2 regions of the Flavobacterium sp. HJ-32-4 genome follow, and region 1 is predicted to be linked to the other one. Evidence: riboswitches for the same ligand, from Rfam matches in the RefSeq annotation. Region 1 holds a riboswitch; the other holds the start of a gene.
The links. A riboswitch is a leader RNA that binds a small molecule or an ion and turns the genes downstream of it on or off. The one in region 1 is predicted to bind S-adenosylmethionine.
Positions count from the first base shown of each region.

Region 2: it holds a riboswitch for S-adenosylmethionine, as region 1 does, so the genes downstream of both, MKO97_RS09960 (PLP-dependent aspartate aminotransferase family protein) here and MKO97_RS00545 (homocysteine S-methyltransferase family protein) in region 1, are expected to answer to the same signal.

Region 1 is NZ_CP092832.1:152,111-156,325, forward strand. It holds gene metH (methionine synthase) at 1-1,200, opposite strand, end outside; gene MKO97_RS00545 (homocysteine S-methyltransferase family protein) at 1,204-2,199, opposite strand; SAM riboswitch class I at 2,305-2,411, opposite strand; gene metK (methionine adenosyltransferase) at 2,742-3,992, shown strand; gene MKO97_RS00555 (carboxypeptidase regulatory-like domain-containing protein) at 4,058-4,215, opposite strand, start outside.
Region 2 is NZ_CP092832.1:2,376,426-2,380,640, reverse strand. It holds gene MKO97_RS15140 (SRPBCC domain-containing protein) at 40-1,005, opposite strand; gene MKO97_RS09965 (helix-turn-helix transcriptional regulator) at 1,002-1,325, opposite strand; SAM riboswitch class I at 1,518-1,624, shown strand; gene MKO97_RS09960 (PLP-dependent aspartate aminotransferase family protein) at 1,751-2,959, shown strand; gene MKO97_RS09955 (homoserine dehydrogenase) at 3,453-4,215, shown strand, end outside.

The DNA of each region.
Region 1 (4,215 bases):
CTGGGGCAGAAACATCTTCCCGCTTCCGAAAAGGTCGCCCACCACATTCATGCCGTCCATCAGGTGCTGTTCGATCACTTCGATGGGTTTGGCGACCGAAAGCCGGGCTTCTTCGACATCAATTTCGATGAACTCATCAATACCCTTCACGAGCGAATGCGTGAGCCGTTCGCGTACCGTGCCGTTGCGCCATTCCTGGGTTTGTTTTTCGACTTGGGCGTTGTTTCCCCTTACCGTTTCGGCGTAGGCCAGCAGTCGTTCGGTAGCATCGTCACGACGGTCCAGCAGCACGTCTTCCACATACTCCAGCAGTTCTTTGTCGATTTCGTCATAGATTTCCAACATCTCCGGATTTACGATACCCATGGTCATGCCGTGGCGAATCGCGTGGTAGAGGAAGGCTGAGTGCATCGCTTCCCGCACACGGTCATTGCCGCGGAAGGAAAAGGATACGTTACTGACCCCGCCACTCACATGGGCGTAGGGCAGGTTCTTCCGTATCCATTGGGTGGCGCGGAAGAAGTCGAGGGCGTTGCGGCGGTGTTCGTCCATACCCGTCGCCACAGGGAAGATATTGGGGTCGAAGATGATATCTTCCGGCGGAAAACCAACGGTTCCGACCAAAAGGTCATACGATCGTTTGCAGATTTCGATGCGTCGTTCGAAGGTGTCGGCCTGGCCCGCTTCGTCGAAGGCCATCACGATCACCGCGGCGCCATATCGACGGATTTTGCGGGCGTGGTCGAGGAAAGCCGCTTCGCCTTCCTTCAGTGAAATCGAATTGACGACCCCTTTTCCCTGGATGACTTTCAGTCCGGCTTCGATGATTTCCCATTTCGAGCTGTCGATCATGACCGGCACCCGTGCGATATCCGGCTCGGCCGCAATCAGGTTAAGGAAACGGGTCATGGCCTGCACGCCATCGAGCATCCCCTCGTCCATATTGACATCAATGATCTGCGCGCCACCTTCTACCTGGGCCCGTGCGATGTCGAGTGCTTCCTCATAGTTCTCTTCCCGGATAAGACGCAGAAACTTACGGGATCCGGTGACATTGGTGCGTTCGCCTACGTTGACGAAGTTCGTTTCCGGCGTAACGATCAGCGGCTCGAGGCCGGATAGCGTCAGGTAACGCGGAAGCGCAGTAGTGGCACTGTCGGTGAAGTCGGAGGCGTTCGTAGGGCTGTAGGGCGTGTTCATGGCTTATATCGTTACGGCTTCGGGACGTTTTCTGGGTTCAAATTCAGCAGCCACCGAGGCAATCAGGCGAATGTGTTCGGGCGTCGTGCCGCAACAGCCGCCTATTATATTGACAAGATTTTCATTTAGGTATTCCCGAATCAATGCCTGCATTTCCTCAGGTGTCTGGTCATACTGCCCGAAAGCATTGGGCAATCCGGCGTTCGGATGCGCGGAAATGTTCAGTGACGTCCGGAGTCCGAGTCGCTTCAGGTACGGCTTGAGTTGGTCGGCTCCCAAAGCACAATTGAATCCGACGCTGAGCAGCGGAATATGTGAGATAGAGATGAGGAACGCTTCGACCGTCTGGCCTGAGAGCGTGCGACCCGACGCATCGGTGATGGTACCCGACACCATAACCGGAATATCGAGGTGACGCGCTTCCTTCACTTCTTCGATGGCGAAAAGAGCGGCTTTGGCGTTTAGGGTATCGAAAATCGTCTCAACGAGAAGCAGATCAACACCACCGTCGATAAGGGCTTCGACCTGTTCTTTGTAGGCGATGCGGAGTTCATCGAAGGTGACCGCGCGGAATCCGGGATCGTTGACATCGGGCGACATGCTTGCGGTGCGGTTGGTCGGACCTATCGATCCGGCAACAAAACGCGGCCGATCGGTGAACTCATCGGCCACGGCGCGTGCGATTCGGGCTGATTCATAGTTCAGTTCACACACGAGGCTTTCCAGATGGTAGTCGGCCATTCCGATGGTCGTGCCCGAAAACGTATTGGTTTCCACAATATCGGCGCCGGCCTCGAAATACGCCCGGTGCACCGATTTCACTGCTTCGGGTTGGGTGATCGAGAGCAAATCGTTGTTGCCTTTAAGGGGATGCGGGAAATCACGGAACCGCTCACCGCGAAAATCCGCCTCTTCGAATCGGTGGCGTTGCAACATCGTCCCCATGGCCCCGTCTAAGACGAGGATGCGTTTTTCTAATTCTTTTCGGATATCAGCCATCTTTCAATCAATAGTACCAATGAAATGTCCAGCACCACCGCGTCCCGTGTTTCGGGCGGGGCGTTCTGCTTGTAAAGGTTATCATGAAAGAGAGGGAATAATCCCGGGTTATCTTTCCCCATCAACGATTAGGGTAGAATGCAGCACCTTCTGCGGGAGCAGGGTTGCTAAGGCGTCACCGGGTCTAGTCCCTCGGCCTTTCGTGATAACAAACACTAAATATATGAACGCTGCAAAGGTCGGCAATGGGTTTGGATTTCGCAAACAAATCGTCGCAAACGATTGAGAAAGTAGACGGTGGTCAGTAGCCAGTAGTCTGTAGGGGTCGACCCGACCACAGACTACCAACCACTGACTACCAACTACTGACAACTGACTACTAACAACTTTTGCACTTCCGAACTTTTCCCCTATCTTTGCAACCGAAAATCCCGGGAGGAAAAATTTGCCTGATTGCAACCTCGCTAAAAAATGCTAAAGCAGTGATCCTCTTTAGCCCCGCGACGTCTTCACGAATCTCCTCCCGCCATAAAAAAATAACTATGGCCTATCTTTTTACGTCGGAATCTGTCAGTGAAGGACATCCCGACAAAGTTGCCGACCAGATTTCGGACGCGCTCATCGATCATTTCCTCGCCTTCGACCCCGAGTCGAAAGTAGCCTGCGAAACGCTTGTCACCACCGGACAGGTCATCCTGGCGGGCGAAGTGAAATCGAACACTTACCTTGACGTACAACAAATCGCACGTGATGTCATCCGTAAGATCGGATACACGAAAAGCGAATATATGTTCGAAGCCAACTCGTGTGGCATCCTGTCGGCCATCCACGAACAATCGGCGGATATCAACCAGGGCGTTGACCGTGCCAATAAAGAAGAGCAAGGCGCCGGCGACCAGGGCATGATGTTCGGATACGCCACCAATGAAACGGCCGACTATATGCCATTGGCGCTCAACCTATCGCACAAGTTGCTGCAGGAATTGGCAGAACTGCGTCGCGAGAACAAAGAGATTACCTACCTCCGCCCGGACGCCAAGTCACAGGTAACATTAGAATACGACGACAACAACAAACCGGTACGGATCGACGCGATCGTGATCTCTACCCAACACGACGACTTCGACCAGGAAGCCGCGATGTTGGCCAAGATCAAAAAAGATATTATCGAAATCCTCATTCCGCGCATCATCGCGAAGAATCCGGAATACGCACACTTGTTTAACGACGCCATCCACTACCACATCAATCCTACAGGGAAATTTGTGATTGGCGGGCCTCACGGCGATACCGGACTCACGGGCCGTAAGATCATCGTGGATACCTACGGTGGAAAAGGCGCACACGGAGGCGGGGCTTTCTCAGGAAAAGATCCGTCGAAAGTAGACCGTTCCGCTGCCTACGCTACCCGTCACATCGCGAAAAACCTCGTGGCTGCCGGTATAGCAGATGAAATCCTCGTGCAGGTTTCCTACGCAATCGGCGTAGCCAAACCGATGGGTATTTATATTAACACATACGGAACGGCAAAAGTCGGACTGAGTGACGGTGAAATCGCGAAGAAAGTAGAAGCGCTGTTTGATATGCGCCCGTACTTCATCGAGCAACGCCTGAAGCTGCGTAACCCGATTTATTCAGAAACGGCGGCATACGGTCACATGGGCCGCACACCGGAAACCGTCACTAAGAAATTCCGTTCGCCCGATGGTTCTGAGAAAGCCGTAACAGTCGAACTGTTTACATGGGAAAAACTCGACTATGTTGACGCTGTGAAAAGCGCTTTCGGACTCTAACAATTCCATCCCTACATAGAAAAAGCCCGTCATTTGAACGGGCTTTTTTATGTTTGGGCAGTTCCTTACAAATTGTACTTCATCGAGAAGATCAGGTAACGCGGCTGGACCCGGTATTGTTGGGTGCTTGTAATGAATTGGGAAAAACTGTCACTGTTGAGTGTCGTCGTATTCAAAAGGTTGGTGGCCGAGAATTTATACTCCCACTTGCTGTCTTTCTTCT
Region 2 (4,215 bases), 1.3 Mb from region 1:
AAAACCCGACGCAAGGCCGGGTTCATGTCATTTAAAATACTAAGACGTCCTGAAATTGACCATCCAGTTGATGCCAAACCGGTCGGTGAACGATCCGAAATAAGCACCCCAGAACATATCCTGCAATGGCATTGTGATGTTACCGCCGACTGACAACTCGTTGAACAGGCGTTCGGCTTCTTCCTTCGAATCAGGCTCGAGGCTAATGTGCATGTTATTGCCCGTTGCAACGGTGAACCCCATTTCTTCGGGCGCATCGGTCGCCATCAGTACATGCCCACCCAGGATAGGTAATTCGACGTGCAGCACCAGGTTTTTCAGACTTTCGCTCATAGGTGGCTGGTCGGGTGCCTGTGGAGCCTGGGCGAAACGCTGTATGCCGCCGCCGCTGAACTCAGAACGGAACACTGAACGGTAAAACAGGAAGGCTTCTTCCGTGTTGCCCGGAAAGTTAAGGTAGGTTGTCACACGCGCTTGATTGTCAGTGCGAAGCTCGTTACGAAGACGTCCGCGCGCTTCGATATACTGGTCGAGATTCTCCAATGCCATCGTGTATCCTTCTTTGAAGCCCATGCTGATAACGGCTTCGAGATCGGTTAGTGAGGCATAGGATATAAGCACTTCAACCACTGTATGTTGGTCCGCCTCGCGGAAGGTATTGCGCCAGTTCGACTGCGGAAACTCCGGATTGAGCTTACCGTTTTCGTCAGTGAACCCATCTGCCGCTGTGTAGAACTCCTTTGGCTGGACATCGCCATAATCAGCGCGGCAGTAATGACGGTCGCCGTCGGGTCCGACCATGCAGTAGAACCAGTGTCCACCCGCCCGGAAGTCCATTGATAGGGTTTCGGCTTTGTACGGCTTTGGTGCTAGCCATTGGTCGAGGATTTCCGGGTTGGTCCAGGCTTCCCAGACGAGGTCGCGGTTGGCGGCAAATTCGCGTGTGACACGGATAGTTTTGTCGTTTTTGTCGACGGTGAAGTCGAATTGCAAGTGGGCATTCATGGTTTTTCGTTTTTTTTCATATTAGACAATATCGTATCGAGTGCGTCGAAACGCTGTTTCCACAGATCTCGGAACTGGGCGAGCCATTGGTCGACTTCGGCCATTTTATCCGCTTCGAGGCTGTAGTGGATCTCACGCCCTTTCTCTTCCGGACGCACGAGTCCGCATTCCGACAAAATCTTCAAATGCTTGGACACGGCCTGGCGTGTAGAGTGGAAATGTTCGGCGAGGGCATTGGGTGTCATCGACTGGGTAGCGATCAACACCAGAATGGCCCTGCGGGTTGGGTCGGCGATGGCCTGGAAAACGTCTCTTCTCATTATGCAATCATTTGGTTGCAAATATATATGCAACCGTACAGTTGCGCAAATAAATGATGTAGTTTAACGTGATAACAGGAAATTACTTCGATCAAAATAACTCACTATCAAACACTTAAAAAATAATTTCTTTTTTTGTTTGGAAATTCAAAACTTTCCGGAATACCTTTGCGGAACGTTCTTACCCACACATCCTTATCCAGAAAGACCGAGGGACTTGACCCAATGACGTCTTGGCAACCTGCTGAAAAGTAAGGTGCCACATTCAACCCTGCGCTTAGCGCGGGGACAGATAAGCTTAGAATAAGTAGTTATTTTATCTCTTGATACACTGCTCTTCTGAACTTATCGGAAGAGCATTTTTTTTGCCCTTTCGGTATTCCGGATTTGGATATTTCACCTGTAATCCAAATATCCCTTATACCATGAAAGAGCACACCCGCATTCTACACGCCATTCCTGTTGATCCGCTTACCGGTTCGGTTTCGGTCCCGATTTACCAGACTTCCACGTTTGTGCAGGATGCACCCGGCCAACACAAAGGTTTTGACTATGCCCGCAGCAACAATCCGACACGGAAAGTACTGGAAGACCTCATTGCGCAACTTGAGCACGGCGCCCGTGGCTACGCGTTTGCCAGTGGCCTTGCCGCCATCGATGCAGTGGTCAAACTGCTCAAGTCGGGCGACGAGATCGTAGCGGTCGACGACATCTACGGCGGGGCGTTCCGTTTGTTTACCCACGTGTATGAGAAGTTCGGCATCACCGTGCGCTATGTGGATGCGACCAACCCGGCCAACGTGGCGGCGGCTATTTCCGATAAAACGGCGCTGATCTGGCTGGAATCGCCGACCAACCCAACCTTGAAGATTGCCGATATCCGGGCGATTGCGCGTATCGCGAAGGCACATGGCGTGTTGCTATGTGTCGACAACACCTTTGCGTCTCCGGCTTCGCAACAGCCAATCGCATTGGGCGCCGACCTGGTGGTGCACAGCGCGACGAAGTACCTGTCGGGCCACAGCGACCTCATCGCCGGACTGGTAGTAACGGCGACGGAAGAACTCGGTGACCGGATCAAATTCATACAGAACGCATCGGGTGCGATACTCGGGCCGTTTGACAGCTGGCTGGTGATCCGCGGAATTGAGACGTTGTCGCTACGTATCCGCCAACATGCGGAGAACGCGCTGAAGATCGCAACCTTCCTAGAAAGTGAAGAGTTGGTGAAGAATGTCTACTACCCCGGACTTCCCTCCCACCCAAACCACGAGGTCGCCCGAGGCCAACAACGGTATTTCGGCGGGGTGATCTCGTTTGACCTTACCGTAGACGACAAAGAACTTGCCTCACGGATTGTATCGACTACCCACCTTTTCAAACTGGCCGAAAGCCTGGGCGGCGTGAAAAGCCTGTGTTGCCTGCCGTGCGAAATGACCCATAAATCGATTCCGGTAGAGAAGCGCTACCAGGCCGGTGTGACGGACAGTTTGATCCGCCTGTCGGTTGGACTGGAAGATGCCGAGGATTTGATTGATGATTTGAAGCAGGCGTTTGAAGGAGCGAGAAGCGAGAAGCAAGGCGCGAGTAGCAAGGAGCAAGTAGCAACTCACCACTCCTACTCTGAACTATGAACTCTCAACCCTACCTCAAACTTCTAATATTTAACAATTCATACGGCTTTCCCGTAATCAAATCCCTGTAGGATTTCGTAAGGGACGCATCCGCCCCTCCCCTACTCTAAAATACAGATTCCCGCGGACATAGCGGTACGGGAAAACCGTAGAAATTGTTAAAAGGAAGGAGAGGCGAGCAAGGAGCAAGTATCAACTCACAGCTCCTACTCTCAACTATGAACTATGAACTCGAACTTCTAACATTTTTAACAATTTGTACGGCTTTCCCGTAACCAAATCCCTGTAGGATTTCGTAAGGGACGCATCCGCCCCTCCCCTAATCCAAAATACAGATTCCCGCGGACATAGCGGTATGGGAAAACCGTAGAAATTGTTAAAAGGAAGGAGCCGGCTAGCAAGGAGCAAGTATCAAGGAGCAAGTATCAACTCACAGCTCCTACTCACAACTATGAACTATGAACTCTCAACTATAAACTATAAACTCCACACTATGAGCGTACTTCCCGCCCCACGTAAACACCTTACCATCGGATTATTCGGCTTCGGCTGTGTCGGCTATGGCCTGTATGACGTCTTGCAAAAAACGCCCGGGTTTCCGGCACATATCAAAAAAGTCTGTGTACGCGATCCGCACAAGGCGCGTCCGATTGACGCATCGTTTTTTACGTATAACGCCAGGGAACTGCTGGACGACCCTGAGATCAACGTGATTGTCGAACTGATCGACGACGCCGAAGCTGCCTACCCGATCATTACCCGCGCGCTGCGCAACGGGAAGGCGGTGGTGTCGGCGAACAAAAAAGTGCTGGCGACACACTTCGCGGAATTCCATGCGTTGCAACAGGAAGTCGGGGTGCCACTGCTATATGAGGCCGCGGCCTGCGCGAGTATGCCGATTATCCGGAACCTGGAAGAGTATTACAACAACGACCTGCTGGAATCGATACAGGGTATCGTGAACGGCTCGACGAATTACATCCTGACGAAGACGGCCACCGAGGGCGTGTCGTATGCCGAGGCCTTGCGCGAAGCACAGGCGAAGGGCTATGCTGAAAGCGACCCGACGCTGGACACCGGTGGTTTCGACGCTAAATATAAACTGTTGCTGTTGCTGGCGCATGCGTTCGGACATGTGGCGGCGCCGGACGACATCCTGACGTTGGGTATAGACGGACTCGGCGCGCTGGAACTCAACTATGCCCGGGAAAAAGGCCTTAAGATCAAACTGGTAGCCGAGGCGTTCCGGCGGGCGG